Regions from separate parts of the Psychrilyobacter atlanticus DSM 19335 genome, predicted to be linked through region 1. Evidence: riboswitches for the same ligand, from Rfam matches in the RefSeq annotation. Region 1 holds a riboswitch; the other holds the start of a gene.

Region 1 (8,191 bases):
CCATAGAAACCACTAATAATGATATTAATCAATGCTGTTTCTTTATTAGCGTCTAATTTTTTTTCCCTTAACCCTTTTTGGATCAGTCTGGTAAGTGATGTCTCTCTATATCCTTTTTTATAAGCCTCTTCATTATAAATATAGAGTTCATAATCACTAATGATCACAGGATCATAAAGCTTTACTTTAATAAAAAACTCCATTAGAGTATTCATAATTTGTTGTCCAGCTGGATGTCCACTTACATGATCAAAAATACCATAGATAACCTTTGACCCTACTAATCCTTCTATATCTAGTTTAAATGATAGGTCGTATTGCCATAGTTTGATGAAGTACTCTATGACCTGTTCTTTTGATTGAAAGTAATTAAAAAAAGTGACTTTCGAAATACCTATTGTTTTACAGATATCTTCTATTTTTATTAGGTGTAGATCAGATATTTCCATTGCATCTAAAAATCCATTCATGATTTCCATTTTTTGTATAACTCTTTTGTGTTCCCTCTTTCCAATTTTCATATTAATCATCTACATACACCTTCTTAAACTTTTTTTTATCTTTAAAATTATTAATAGACAAAGTATAGTCATAACAACTGTAGTTGATAACGCTTTACATACACTAAAAAAACTAGCTACTTTTATCATCCAAGGTTTTACAGTGTTACTCAACAAATAATAGATACTCATATTCTCTAAATAATCAAAAGTCATAACTAGAAAAGCTAGCCATCTAACTACCTTTATTTTTCCCATTTTAAATGTTAGTTTTGATAATGTTAAAAAACAAAACATACTTATAGCAAATGGGTATATAAAATCTAAAGGTAGTTGCACATATTTATAATATTGAATAGTTTCCTTTGTCAATGTATCGAGTATACTATAGCCCTCATTTACAGAGTAACCCATCGGTCTTAAATCAAAAATTTCTATCCCATTCATCCCATTTCTAATAGTAGGTATAGTCACTAATATCATTATTATATAGGTAACTATTGCTCCTACAAAGGATAACATTATCCATTTATTTTTTTCTAAAAATCTCTTTATACTCATACTCTTCCCCCTTTTAGTCTATTAATATATCTTAACTCAAGTAAATAAAAATGTCAAATTAATTAACTCGAGTTAATTATTTTATAGTTTAAACTATTATTTAATGTGATCTTTCCTCTATAAAACACCTGATTTTGTGGTAAACTTCTAACAAGGGTTATCAAAGGGAGGAGTATATTATGATCATAGAAAAAATACAAGTTGGAAAGATCAAAGTTCCACTGATTACACCGTTTAAAACAGCACTTCGAACGGTGGAAAGTGTAGAAGATATAGTTATAATTATAGAAACTGATACAGGAAATAGTGGATTTGGGGAAGCTCCTCCAACTGCTGTTATTACAGGTGATACCCACGATTCTATAATCGGAGCCGTAACTTTAATAGGAAAACAATTAATAGGGAAAAATATTGAAGGTTTTAATGACCTGATAGACATTGTACAGAAGACAATACTTAAAAATACCAGTGCAAAGGCAGCTCTAGAGATAGCCCTCTATGACCTGTTTGCACAATCTATGAATAAACCTCTATATAAAGTCCTAGGAGGAGGTCTTAACCATTTGAAAACCGATCTAACCATCAGTGTAGACAGCGTTGAAAAGATGGTAGCCGACAGCCTCAAAGCTGTAGAAAATGGCTTTGATGAGTTAAAGATCAAGGTGGGTAAAAATATTGAAGAAGATATTTATAGGATAAAATCTATCTATGAAGCAGTAGGATCCGATATAAAATTGCGGTTAGATGCAAATCAGGGATGGAGTGCAAAGGAATCAATCTATGCCATCAAGAAAATCGAGGAATATGGGATTGTCTTGGATTTTGTAGAACAACCTGTAAAAGCTGACGATATCCATGGAATGATAAAGGTTACATCTGAGGTCTTATCCCCAATTTTGGCAGATGAATCTATCTTTTCACCTAAAGACGCAATAGAAGTAATCATTCGAGAAGCTGCTGATATTATCAATATTAAATTGATGAAAACTGGTGGAATATCAAATGCTTTAAAAATAATTAATATCTGTGAGATCTATAATATTCCATGTATGATCGGATGTATGTTAGAAGCAGGAATAAGTGTTACAGCGGCAGCTCATTTGGCAGCAGCAAAGAGTTCTATTATAACCCGGATAGATTTAGACGGTCCGGCTCTCTGCAGTGAAAATCCATTAGATGGAGGGATTCTCATGGATGGACCTGAGATAACCTTATCCAATGAACCTGGTTTAGGAATAAAAAATATCACTGGATTTGAGCTCATAAAAGATATAAAATAACAATCGACTTTAAAAGTCGTTATTTTCATGGTAAAATTCTTTGAAACAAAATCATATATATAGAAGGAGTTATTACAATGGATGGAAGAAATAGAAGTGACATAAAACCTGGTATAGAGGTAGCAATCGTTTTAAAAAATGATCAGAGAAGTGGTAAATTAACTTACGGAACAGTACAGGATCTTCTGACTAACAGTAAGTTTCACCCTCATGGGATAAAGGTAAGGCTTACAGATGGACAAGTTGGAAGGGTAAAAGAAATTATAGTAAAATAAACAAAAAGCCTCCTTCATTTAGATAATTCTAAGTGGAGGAGCCTTTTTTTAACTTAATTTTTAAAATTTTAGTTTTTATTTTTTTATTCTAACCTCTCTAGGCCTTCCCAATACCAAGATTATAAAGTTCACCAAGAATGAAAAAATAATTATGAGATTTCCTGGTACTCCTCCAGTTAATTTACCATAGAGAGCTAAACCTCCACCCAATAAAATCCCTGATACAGCATAATTTTTTTTACACCTGTACCCTAAAATCCCTGCCAAACACGGTACTATAAAAGCTCCTGAATAGACCGCTAGAGCAAGTAGCAGTGTGGATAATATAAAGGTAAACTTCAATGCCACCAGTATAGAAAATCCACCGAAAATAAGAATAAATACTCTGGTTAATTTTATAGCTTGTTCCTCCCTTAAATCCTTCATAAAGATCTGGGCAAAAGTAGAGGAAGCAGTAAGTAAGGTAGTATCCGCTGAGGAAATAACTGCCGACAATAATCCGAAGTAAAGTAAGATTACTATTGGCTGTGGCAATACTCTGTCTGCTAAAAACATCAGTACAGATCCCTTTACTATATCTACCCCGTAATTTGAACTCACATAAACTCCTATCCCTGCTAAAATAAATCCTAGTGGAATTAAAATTACAATGGATAATTTTATAGCCTGTTTAGCCGTTTTTTCATCCCTGGCACAAAATATCCTAGAATAGATATCCGGTCCCACTAAAAAAGTAGATGAGTAGGTTAGAATCATAATAAAAAGATCTAAATAACCAAATTTTTCATTGATCAGTCCCACCCCGACTATATCTCCTCCACCTTTTAAGATATAGGTAAAACAAAGAATAACTCCGGCTATTATAAATAAAAACTGGATAAAATCTGTTTTTATAATGGATAATTGACCCCCTAAAAATGTATAGGCAATAAATACCAGACCACTTATAATAACTGCAGTAGAGTAGTTCATATCCACAAATATAGAGATTATCTTAGCTGAACCCATTATCTGAGCTGCGACTATGCCTATCCATGCAATAGGGATGATAATAGATGAAAGAACCTTTACCTCATTCCCGTAAAACTCTCCCATTAGTTCCGGTAAATTATAACTCTTATATTTTTTTAACCTGTCTACCAAGGGTAGGAGACCTAAAAGACCTAAAGCTGCACAGAGCATAAACCAAGAGCCAGCCCATCCATTGGCATAGGAAAAATTAACGCTTCCTATAATCGCTGAACTTCCTAATACTGTAGCCAAGAGACTTCCCGCAATTTCTTTCACACCAGCATCTTTTCCAGCTATAAAATAGTCTTTTGATCCCTTAATTTTTTTGTAAGAACTATATCCTATAAAGATAACTAAGAAAAAATATAAACTTAAAATCACCTGATTCATTTGACCACTCCTAAAAATTATAATATAGATATTATATCATATTCTTTAAAGTAAAAATCCCTCCTAAAATTAGGAGGGATTTTTACTTTTTTTATGCTTCTACTTCTACTTTTTCCTTTTCTATCTTTTCAATTGAAAATCCTGTATATCCATAAATTATAGCTATAATTGGATTTATTAAGTTTAAGAAACAATACGGAACATAAGTCCATGGTGCCAGCCCTAAAGTAGCTATCATGTACGCCCCACATGTGTTCCAAGGAATTAATGGTGATGTCAGTGTTCCTGCATCCTCTAATGATCTCGAAAGATTTTTAGGATGTAAACCTTTCTCTGTATATGCATCCTTAAACATTCTTCCTGGTACAACTATTGAAAGATATTGATCTCCCGCTATTGAGTTTACAAAAATCGGTGTCAATATAGTTACTAAGATTAAGTTTCCAGTAGAGTGTGCCACAGATAAAATCTTCATTGCTAAAGTTGCTAACATTTGTGTTTTTTCCATTATTCCACCTAAGATCATAGCACAAAGAATCAATGAAACAGTCCACATCATAGAGTCTAATCCCCCTCTATTTAATAGATCGTCTACCATTGGTAATCCCGATTCAGCTGAATAACCATAGTGTAAAGTTGAGAATACCGATCCTAATGATGCTCCCTGGAAGACCATTGCTGCTATTCCACCTAGGATAGCTCCACCGAATAATCCAGGTATTGCAGGAACTTTCATTATTACTGCCCCGATAACAATAACTGGTACTAATAATAGTAACGGGCTAATATTAAAGTTTCCATTTAGAGTAGTTAATATTCCATCAATCATCCCTGTGTTCAACGCAGCCCCTGTATATTTACTTCCAATAAATCCGAATAAAATTATAGAGATAATGAAACTAGGTACTGTTGTATATAACATATGCTTAATATGCTCAAATAATGTAGCTCCTGCCATTGCTGGTGCTAAATTTGTTGTATCTGATAATGGTGATAATTTATCCCCCATATATGCTCCGGAAATAATCGCACCGGCTACTATATTTCTAGGTATTCCAAGTCCCTCTCCTACACCAATAAGTGCTATACCTACTGTTGCTGCTGTTGTCCATGATGAACCTGTCGCTACCGATACAATAGCACATATGATAACTGTTGCCGGTAAAAATATTCCAGGTGACAATATCTTTAATCCATAAAATATCATAGTTGGTACTACACCAGATTGAATCCAAGTTCCTACTACCATTCCGATTATCATAAGAATTATGATTGCACCTAAAGCCATCTTGATAGTTTCAACCATTCCTGCTTCTATCTCATTCCATGTGTAATTTAAACCAAATATAGCTACTCCAGCTGCAAAAAATGCCGATACTAAGATAGGTATGTGCACGTCAATATGTGCAATTTGAATTGCATAAAATAAACTTCCTATTAAAAATAACAACGGTATCAGTGCGTACATAAATGTCGTTTCCTTTTTCATCTTACTCCCCATAATCAATTCCCTCCTGTTTTTTTTATAAGTAACAAAAAAGAGCTATCGATAACACTACCAATAACTCCAACAATAAAACTTAAATAAGGTCTATGCTCAAAATCATTTAATAGCACATCACCAATTTTATATGGTGACAGTCTTATGGGTATTCTCCATAATCCCAATACAAAGAATCCTGACTTTCTTCTTCGCATTTCGGCAAATTTACCTTTCATTTTAGGGTCAAAGCTTGTCATAACTAGCCTAAAATTACTCTTTAATATTTGCAACCTCTATCTAAATTTTTCTTTTCTGAGAGTTATTCTATAATAATTTATTAACTTTGTCAAATTTAATCAAATACCTTTTTTACATAAGGTGATGTTGTTAACTGTAAAAGAGACCCATAATCCAGCTTAAATTCCACTATATCTCCTACCTTGTATTCCTTTTTTGAATCAGTTACATCCAACACCAAATGATCACTGCTGGCACCTAATATTATTAACTTTTCATCCATCGGTTCTAAATTAGACTGGTCTACATCTTGTTTTCCGATAGCTAAAATAGCCCTTTTTCTCTTTCCTCTGTCTACAAATACAGGTTTTTCTCCAAAAGCATTGAGCCCAATTTCCCCAACTGGATAAGATTGTTTTTCCTTTAACTCTATTATTTCTACCTCTAATTTTACACTGTCATAGAAACAGCCTTCGAGATCTTTTCCATAAGCCGTTTCTCGACCAAAGATAAGTGATTCCCCCAGCCTTAAGTTATTTATTTTAGGAGGCATGTTGTTTTTCCACAATAGATCCAAACTACTAGAATTCCCCCCTGATATAATATTTAGCTTTAAATTATATTTTTCCTCTATTAAATCCGAAACTTTTTCTAATTCCCCTAAATTATCGAAACTGGGAATAATACCTCCGTAACACGTTAAATTCACACCTATTCCCTCTAATTTAATATTTTTCATAGAATTTATTTGTTCCATATACCTCTCTACATCTTCTGGTAGGATCCCCTCTCGAAGATCTCCTAATTCAAGCATCAGGATGATTCTATGGACTCTATATTGTTTGCCGGCCTCTTCATTTAAAAGAGCTATAGTAGATATTTCACTGTTTAAACTTATATCTACGTGTTTTATCACCTCTTTTATCTGAGATCTCATTGGCAGACGAATCATTATCTTGGGAACGTCCAGGTTTTCATATTTTTTTAAATTTTCCACCCTGGAATCTCCTAAATATCTTACTCCTCCCTCTACCAATACCTTAGCTATCTCTATACTCCCTGAAAAAACCTTGGTTACTCCCACTACATCTATCTGGGATTCCTTGCATTTTTTTGTCAAAAATTTTACATTTTCTCCGATCTTACTTAGATCTACTACTACTCTTGGGTATTCAGTCATAAAGTTTCCACCTCCTCTATTTTTAAACTTTTTTTCAGCAATCTAACTGCTGATTCTTTATTATATTTTGAAAGGACTCCCAAAGAAGCCATAATATAATCATTATCTATCAATATTTTTGCCTCTGGCGTAGGTAGGAGTTTATCTCCCTTATTACTCATGGCTATTTTTTTTAAGATCTCTATCCTGTTAGGTATACGGGTTAATGCTCCTCCAGTCCCTATTATCCATTTAATACTGGTCAGATCTTTACCTTCAGCCAAAGTTTTTTTAGTTTCACCAAAGAGGTGTCTATATCCACCGGCATGTCGATGAACCGACATAATCACTGCTTTTTCTGTCAAGATCTCCACTGTCTTTATCTCCATTTCACTTTTAGGAATAGGTGGGAAATTCAAAAGATGCTCTGTCAATTCCTCTTCCTCTACAGATAACTCCTTAGCTAAGTTTTTTTCCCCGACTATCTCAACTATATTCCTCATATTTACATAGACCCCTAAATCACCCTCTACAGTTCTTTTGGCTACAGGTTCTGGAGAGATTAAAATACTCGTTATCTCCTCACTGCCATCAGTTACCGAGTGGATATCTGTAGTCGCTCCTCCCACATCTATAGTAACCAAATCTCCTATAACTTCTTTTAAGATCTTAGAGGATTCCATTACAGCTCCCGGGGTAGGTACTATAGGCCCGCTCACTACATCTCTTACCTTTTCCATCCCTGGAGCATGGATTATATGCTCTTCAAAAACATCTTGAATTACACGTCTTACAGGCTCTACATTTAATCGATCTATCTTGGGATATACATTTTCCACTATTTTTAAAAGTTTTTCTTTCCCATAGTCCTCAAATATTAATTTTATCTCCTCACAATTTTGGATATTTCCTGCATAGATTATAGGTATATCCAAATCAAGTTTAGCTAGAAGTTCTGCATTATATAGAGCTGTATCCCGCTCACCATAATCCACTCCTCCAGCGAGTAAAATTATATTAGGTCTTATTTTTTCTATCTCCTTTAAATCTGTTCTTCTCAGTTTTCCCGATGTTACCATATGAATATTTGCTCCTGCTCCAAGGGCTGCTTCCTTTGCCGCTTTAGCTGTCATATCATATACCAATCCATGAACAGTCATCTTCAAGCCCCCTGCTGCACTACTTGTAGCTAAAAACTCATCATATTCCAACTCTTTAATTCCCAGTTTTTCCTCCAAATCATATGTAGCATCCATAAGACCTAGATTCACATCCCCTTGATCTACCGTGGTAGG
Region 2 (8,191 bases), 200 kb from region 1:
TTTAAAAAATAATTTCATTTCCATCCCTCCTGATATATCTTAAATAAATAATAATTTAATTTTATATACATATAATATATCATTATAACTTTAAAGTCAAGTATTATTTATTTAATTTATCATTATATATATTAAACATATCTTAAATATATGAAAGATGCGCTCTTCAGTTTTATTTTAAATCATTTTGTGTTTTTTACAAACTAAAAAAGTATAGGTTCATGCTTTTAATATATAAATAGATGTTGAACGATATATTAAAAGCATGTTTTTCTATTTGAATTGATCATTAATTTCTCCTTATTTAATATATTTTAGTACTCAACTAAAAAAAACGTGATGTTATATCCAAACAAGCTCAACCTAATTTTTTATAAATTTTATTTATTTTGTCCCCTAGATAATAAAAAAAGGTAAAAGGATAGACTCCTCTTACCTTTAAAATCAAATATTTACTTATATACTAAAAAAGTTATATAGTCTACAACCTCCTCCATGGGATAATTCTCCCCTGAATTCCCCCTCCTTAAAATTTCTACCTTAGGATCCCCTGCCACCAATTTACTATACTCTAAAAGAGTCATAATAGGTCCATATCCGCATATACTTAGATTATATTCTTCTACTGTCTCCTCCAGTCCTTGGCTATCTAGTTCCATTATCCTGTCTATGGCTAACTGATCTAATTTATATCCCAATTCTTTTTTTACATAGTGGGAAAAGTCAGAAGATGCTATCACCAGAATTTTTTTTCCTTGTTTTTTAGCAGTTTCATATATTTTTTCAGCCAGATATTTCGCATTTTTATAACTTTGAATCTTCATTGTTATAGGAACTATTTTAAATTTACTCTCTATAAAGTATTTTAAAAACGGCAGCATGACCTCTCCAGAATGTTCATATTTATGTGCATCTTCCGAATATGACAAATCCAATTCTTTTTCAAAATCAAGGTCTATCTCCAAGTCACCCATAGGAGAACCCCAGATTTTATTTGTATCTAGACTTATAGCCCCTCCATAACCTGTATGACTAGGATTTACTATAATTACAGTCTCAATGTCTTTTCCCTTTAAGGTATTAAAAAAATGAACTGCAGATGGTCCTGAAAATTCATAACCTGCATGGGGGACTATTCCTCCTAATATCTCACAATCTATTTTTTTAGGAGATTCTATTCTTAAAAAAAATTCAATCATCTCTTCAATTTCTTCTTTTTTAGAAGGGTAAAACTTACCCTTTACAAACTCCTCCCTTTTTTTCATAGCTCCCTCCCGTCTCCACGACCTTCTCTCCACACTTTTTACATCGGCCATCCTCACCTAATCCTAGCATTTCTACATTCCATCCATCCCTTTGAACAAGTAAATTTCCACAACTACAGACTGTATCTAAGTCTATCCCTGCATTCCCTATATATACATAGTTCAAGTATTTTTTAGCTACCTCATGAAATTCTAAAAGAAGTTTTTTTTCTGTCGCTGGAGTCTTCAGCTTATAACTAGGATAATATCCATTTATATGTAAAACAATATTTGATCCCAATTCATCCCTTACCCACTTAACCATCTCTATAAATGTCTCCCTATCATCATTTAGTTTAGGCACCAATAAAAACTCTATCTCTAGATGCTTATTCCTCCCAGTTATTACTTTCAAGGTGTTTTTAACTCCTTCTAAAGTCCCACCTAATTCAGAGTAAACTTCTTCTGTAAATCCTTTTAAATCTACACTAAACCCATCTATATATGGAGTTAATTCCAACAGAGGTTCCCTTTCTATAAATCCATTGGTTATCATCATAGTTTTTTTAGAGCAGCATTTCGCTAATTTTGCCACATCCAGCATAAATTCATACCAAACGGTAGGTTCGTTATAGGTAAATGCTACTCCAAATCCTTTAAAATTTCTCAATATATCCTCATAGGTATATTCCTTAGCTCGTATTCCTTTAAATTCCTTAGCTATCTCATAATTTTGACAATAAGCACAATTCATATTGCATCCTATACTTCCAATGGATAAAACCTCTTCTCCTGGATAAAAATGATAAAACGGCTTTTTTTCAATGGGGTCCATATTAAGAGCCGAAATCATCCCATAGTTTTTAGTCATCAGGGTTCCGCCGATATTCTGCCTTACACCACATCTGCCCACACTGCCATCCTCTAATATACACCTATGAGGGCATAGTTCACAGCCTATTTTTTTATCCTTTAACCTCTTATAAAATAAAGCTTCTTTCATCTTCTCACCTATACCTTTTCACAGTAAATTTTTTTATAACCAATCCGGGGTTACGGGTTATTCCAGCTTTATTCATAGCTACCTCTATCTGCTGCTCTACACTATCTATTCCCTCTAAATCCGGTAAAAGTACCCCTTGAGATCTTCCATCACTTATTAATATCCCGTATTTTTTAGGATCTAATTCTTTTATATCCTCTACCTCCTCCATAGGAGAGAGAACATCTACAGAAATTTCCAACCTCTCTAACTCATCTTTTTTTAATGCTTCAAATCTAGGGTCGTTAAAGGCAGCTGAGATGGCATTTCCTCTTATCTCCTCCAATAAATTTTCTCGATATGGTATCATGGTTCCTATACATCCCCTCAGAGCACCTTCCTTGTACAAGGTGACGAAACAAGGTTTTTTTTCCATCAATTCCTGGATCTCCTTATATTTATCTTCTTTCACCTCACTTTGTCCATCTAAACCTAATTTAGCTATAATAGTTTCTAAAGCTACTTCTACATATATACTCCTCGGTTTATACATATAACTACCTCCTAAAAAATATTTATTCCTTATTCTTTATTTGATAAATTCAATAAACTTCCTTTTTTATTAAATTTTTATTTTTTGATTTTCATAGATAATTATGATTAAAAAAAATTAATCAATTATATAACTTTATTATGATAACTATTCATTTGAAATATATTAGATAAAATAAAACTTCCTTAAAAAATAACAATATTATAATTAAATTTTTATTTTATCCTTGATACCTTTGGCTTTAAAAAAATAAGTTTATCAATTAACTAGGTAAATAGATAGGTAGTGTCAGAAAAAGACTTTCCCTTATACTTCCTCCCCACGAGGATAAAATTATTTTTTTCACTTGACTTTGTGTTCTTTATATAGTAAAAATGTATTGTAACGAATCTATGAATGAGTTTTCATTTTCTTAGATAGGTTACATAAATAAAATATATAATAGAGGAGCATTTATTGTGGTAACTTTTAACATCTTAAAGATCAAAGGATCTTCTGAAGTTAAAAGTGAAGGACTTAATTGCCGAAAGGTTGGATCTGCTAGAGCTAACCTTGGTTAATATGGGAAAATCCATCTTGACTGTCACAACTTTAGTTGTGGAGAGCTATTTCTTTTTAGTTCTTGGTAATTTTCTGTCTTAAATCATAGATAGGTGTTTTTTTTGATGCAAAAAATAAAAAGGGGGAATGAGTTGTGAAAGAAGTAATGATTAGATTGAGGATGAGTACCCACGATGCTCATTATGGGGGTAACTTAGTAGATGGTGCCAGAATGCTAGGTTTATTTGGAGATGTAGCTACCGAGCTCCTCATCAGACAAGATGGAGACGAGGGATTATTTAAAGCCTATGACAACGTTGAGTTTATGGCTCCAGTATATGCAGGAGATTTTATCGAGGCTGTCGGTTATATAGAAAAAGTCGGGAACACATCTAGAAGGATGGTTTTTGAAGCTAGAAAGGTTATCATTCCTAGAGTTGACATCAGTGATTCTGCTTGTGAAGTCTTAGAAGAACCAATTGTTGTTTGCAGAGCCACTGGAACTTGTGTAACACCTAAAGATAAACAAAGAAATTAAAAGCGTGACGCTTTACCCAGATAAGCGTAATTTAAATTTTTAAAGTTAATTTATGCTTTCTTAGAGAATAAAAAAGGGAGGCAATGATGGAAAAGTTAATCATAACAGCTGCCATATGTGGTGCTGAAGTTACTAAGGAACACAACCCTAACGTTCCTTATACTGTAGAAGAGATTGTAGAGCAAGCATACGGGGCATATATAGAGGGAGCCAGTATCATACATCTTCATGTGAGAGAAGATGACGGTACTCCTACCCAGTCAAAAGAAAGATTTAAACTATGTATAGACGCTATCAAGGAAAAATGTCCAGACGTTATTGTCCAACCATCTACCGGTGGAGCTGTGGGGATGACCAATGAAGAAAGATTACAGCCTACAGAATTACACCCTGAGATGGCAACATTAGACTGTGGGACTTTAAATTTTGGCGGAGACGAAGTTTTTACTAATACAGAAAATACCATCAAAGAATTTGGTGAAAAGATGATAGAAAGAAATGTCAAACCTGAATTGGAATGTTTTGACAAATCTATGATTGAAATGGCTGTTAGATTAAATAAAAAAGGATTCATCAAGTCTCCTATGCACTTTAGTTTTGTAATGGGAGTTAATGGAGGAATCGGAGGAGAGTTAAGAGACTTCTTATTCTTAAGAGACAGCTTACCTTGCGGATCTACTTATTCAGTTGCCGGTCTTGGACGATTTGAATTTTCATTGGCTACAGCAGCTATCATAAGTGGCGGTCATGTAAGAGTTGGTTTTGAGGATAACATCTATTTAGAAAAAGGTGTCTTGGCTGAATCTAATGGTGTCTTAGTAGCCAAAGTAGTAAGGATTGCCAAGGAGCTCGGAAGACAAATTGCAACACCAGCAGAAGCAAGAGTTATATTAGGATTATAAGGGGGAGCAAAATGATAAAAGGATGTCCATTTGGAACACACAGAGTAATAGAACCTATGGGAACTATGCCACAGGCTGCAGTAAAAATTGATAACACAATGAAGATTAAAAATAACGAGTTATTACTTGATGTAATGACATTAAATATTGATTCAGCGTCATTCACACAAATAAAAGATGCGTGCAATAAAGATATAGATAAGATGACTACTATGATCAATGAGATTGTAGGAGAGAGAGGAAAGATGCAAAACCCAGTAACTGGATCTGGGGGAATGTTGATCGGTGTTGTTAAAGAGATCGGTTCTGATTTTCCTGATAAAACTTTAAAAGTAGGAGATAAATTAGCTACCTTAGTTTCATTATCCCTTACACCATTAAAGATTGATAAGATTAACAATGTAAATGTATCTAACGACCAAGTTGATATAGATGGACAAGCTATTTTATTTGAAACCGGTATCTACTCTGTTTTACCTACAGATATCCCTGAAAAATTAGCTTTAGCTGCACTGGATGTAGCTGGTGCTCCTGCTCAAGTAGAAAGATTAGTTAAAGAAGGTGACACAGTTTGTATCATCGGCGGAGGTGGAAAATCTGGTGTTTTATGTGCTTATCAAGCCATGGTAAATGCTGGAGATTCTGGTAAAGTTATCGTAATTGAATACAGTGAAGAAAATGCAAAGAGAATATTAGATATGAAACTAGCTCACCATGTAATTATCGCAGACGCTACTAAACCTGTTGAAGTTTATGAAAAAGTAAAGGAGATTACAGGGGACGACGTATGTGACGTAGTTATTAATAATGTAAATGTAGCTAACACAGAGATGTCATCTATCCTTATTACAAAGGACGATGGGGTAGTTTATTTCTTCTCTATGGCAACATCATTTACAAAAGCAGCTTTAGGAGCTGAAGGTGTAGGAAAAGACGTACAAATGATCGTAGGAAATGGATACGCTAAGGGGCATGCTGACCTTACATTAGGTATCATACGTGAATCTAAAACTATCAGAAACTTATTTGAAAAATTATATGTATAAAAAATAAAAAGGGGGGGCAACAAAATTATGATGAATTTAAACTACGAAAGCAGAAGAAAAGAATTATTTCCAAATGTAAGTGATGAACAATGGAATGACTGGCAATGGCAAGTAAGAAATAGAATTGAAACTTTAGAAGATTTAAAAAAATATTTTGACCTATCACCAGAAGAGGAAGAGGGAGTAAAAACAGCTAACTCTATCCTTAGAATGGGAATCACTCCATATTATTTAACATTGATCGATCCAACAAATCCAAAATGTCCTGTAAGACAACAGGCAATACCTACAGCTGCTGAGGTACATAAGGCAGATGCTGACCTAGATGACCCTCTACATGAAGATGAGGATTCACCGGTTCCAGGACTTACTCATAGATACCCAGATAGAGTATTATTATTAGTTACAGATATGTGTTCTATGTATTGCAGACATTGCACTAGAAGAAGATTTGCAGGTCAAACAGACGCTGCTTTAGGAATGGAAAAAATAGATACAGCTATCGATTACATCGCTAAAACTCCTGTAATCAGAGATGTATTACTTTCTGGAGGAGACGCTCTACTTATTTCAGATGAAAAATTAGAGTATATCTTCAAAAGATTAAGAGCTATTCCACATGTTCAAATAGTAAGAATCGGGTCTAGAACTCCAGTTGTATTACCTCAAAGAATTACTCCTGAACTAGTAAATATGATGAAAAAATACCATCCAGTTTGGTTAAATACTCACTTCAATCATTCAGATGAGATCACATCTGCTTCTAAAGCTGCATGTGAATTGATGGCTGATGGAGGAATCCCATTAGGAAATCAATCTGTTTTACTTAGAGGAATAAATGACTGTACTCATATCATGAAAGAGTTAGTTCAAGACCTAGTAGCTATAAGAGTAAGACCTTACTATATCTATCAATGTGACCTTTCAGTAGGGTTAGAACACTTCAGAACTCCTGTATCTAAAGGAATTGAGATCATTGAAGGTCTTCGTGGACATACGTCTGGATACGCTATTCCAACATTTGTTGTAGACGCTCCTGGTGGTGGAGGTAAGACTCCTGTTATGCCGCAATATATTATCTCTCAAAGTCCAAAAAGAGTTGTTCTTAGAAACTTTGAAGGAGTTATCACAACATATACAGAGCCAAAACCATATGAAGATAAATGTGACTGCAAACACTGTCAAGAAGAGAGACAACACCTTGGAATAGCTAAACTATTAGATGGTAAACAACTAGCTATCGAGCCTAAGGTACTTGACAGACATATCAGAAATGAACACTAAGAAAATGATTACTTCCCTACTCCCCTATAATAGTATATCTATTATAGGGATGGAAAAAAACTCAGGGAAAACTACCACTTTAAATTATATATTAAAAAATTTAAAGGGAACTAAAGTTATCGGCCTCACTTCTATTGGACGTGATGGTGAAGACTGTGACAGAGTGACTAATACACATAAACCTAAAATCTATGTGGAAAAGGGCAGTATAGTTGCTACAGCTAAAAATTTACTTTGTAAATGTGATATAACAAAGGAAATTTTAGCTGCCACAGGTATCTCTACCCCTATGGGTGAAATAATAATTATGAGAGCTTTAAGCAATGGATTTGTAGATGTGGCTGGTCCCTCCTACAATTCCGCTCTCATAAAAGTAAGAGATCTTATGTTAGATTTTGGGTGTGACTTAGTCCTCATTGATGGTGCACTGAGTCGAAAAGGCAGTGCAGGAAATTTAGTTTCAGAGGCCTCTATATTGGCTACTGGAGCTAGTTTTTCCCCTGATCTTACAAAGGTAGTGGAAGAAAGCAGTCATAATGTAAAAATGTTACAGTTACCAAAATGTTCTGATAACATAGCAGATTTAACCAGAGAGATATTAAAAACAGGGAAGATTGGATTTGTAGATACCCAATCAAATATAGAGGTCTTAGACCTCCCTACTTCCCTTAATTCTCATAGGGAGATAGTCGATGCAGTCAAACCTAATCACAAATATTTAGTTTTAGGAGGTGCTGTATCCAAGGGATTGATAGAATCTATCATACAAAATAGAGAGTTGTTTAAAAGTTTTACGATCGTTATAGAAGATGGAACAAAAATTTTTATAGATTCTAATATGTATCATAAATTATCTATGATACCAGTCAAATTAGAGGTCCTAGACAGTATTAATCTCCTGTATTTGACCTGTAATCCCACATCCCCTTATGGATATTCATTTGAGAGTGAAAAATTTTGTGAACTATTAAAAACATCTATAGATATAGATGTTGTAGATGTTGTAGGAGGAGAACTATGAGATACCTTGATCTTAAAAACAGAGAAAAAATTGGGTTGGAATATCTCACAAATAATCTGACTACAATATCTCCATATGGTA

The links. A riboswitch is a leader RNA that binds a small molecule or an ion and turns the genes downstream of it on or off. The one in region 1 is predicted to bind lysine.
Region 2: linked by a shared signal. The riboswitch ahead of kal (3-aminobutyryl-CoA ammonia lyase) and the one ahead of nhaC (Na+/H+ antiporter NhaC) in region 1 are both predicted to bind lysine.

The regions. Positions count from the first base shown of each region.
Region 1 covers NZ_KE384547.1:646,612-654,802, reverse strand. Annotated here, with positions in the region: gene K337_RS0103575 (TetR/AcrR family transcriptional regulator) at 1-530, opposite strand, end outside; gene K337_RS0103570 (hypothetical protein) at 531-1,061, opposite strand; gene K337_RS0103565 (dipeptide epimerase) at 1,241-2,341, shown strand; gene K337_RS0103560 (YwbE family protein) at 2,419-2,616, shown strand; gene K337_RS0103555 (sodium:solute symporter family protein) at 2,692-4,017, opposite strand; gene nhaC (Na+/H+ antiporter NhaC) at 4,109-5,518, opposite strand; lysine riboswitch at 5,621-5,804, opposite strand; gene orr (ornithine racemase Orr) at 5,853-6,917, opposite strand; gene K337_RS0103535 (GlmL-related ornithine degradation protein) at 6,914-8,191, opposite strand, start outside.
Region 2 covers NZ_KE384547.1:850,294-858,484, reverse strand. Annotated here, with positions in the region: gene K337_RS0104580 (CooT family nickel-binding protein) at 1-18, opposite strand, end outside; gene amrB (AmmeMemoRadiSam system protein B) at 453-1,265, opposite strand; gene amrS (AmmeMemoRadiSam system radical SAM enzyme) at 1,234-2,247, opposite strand; gene amrA (AmmeMemoRadiSam system protein A) at 2,252-2,779, opposite strand; lysine riboswitch at 3,214-3,395, shown strand; gene kal (3-aminobutyryl-CoA ammonia lyase) at 3,486-3,857, shown strand; gene kce (3-keto-5-aminohexanoate cleavage enzyme) at 3,944-4,759, shown strand; gene kdd (L-erythro-3,5-diaminohexanoate dehydrogenase) at 4,771-5,805, shown strand; gene kamA (lysine 2,3-aminomutase) at 5,836-7,089, shown strand; gene kamB (lysine 5,6-aminomutase reactivase subunit KamB) at 7,079-8,110, shown strand; gene kamC (lysine 5,6-aminomutase reactivase ATPase KamC) at 8,107-8,191, shown strand, end outside.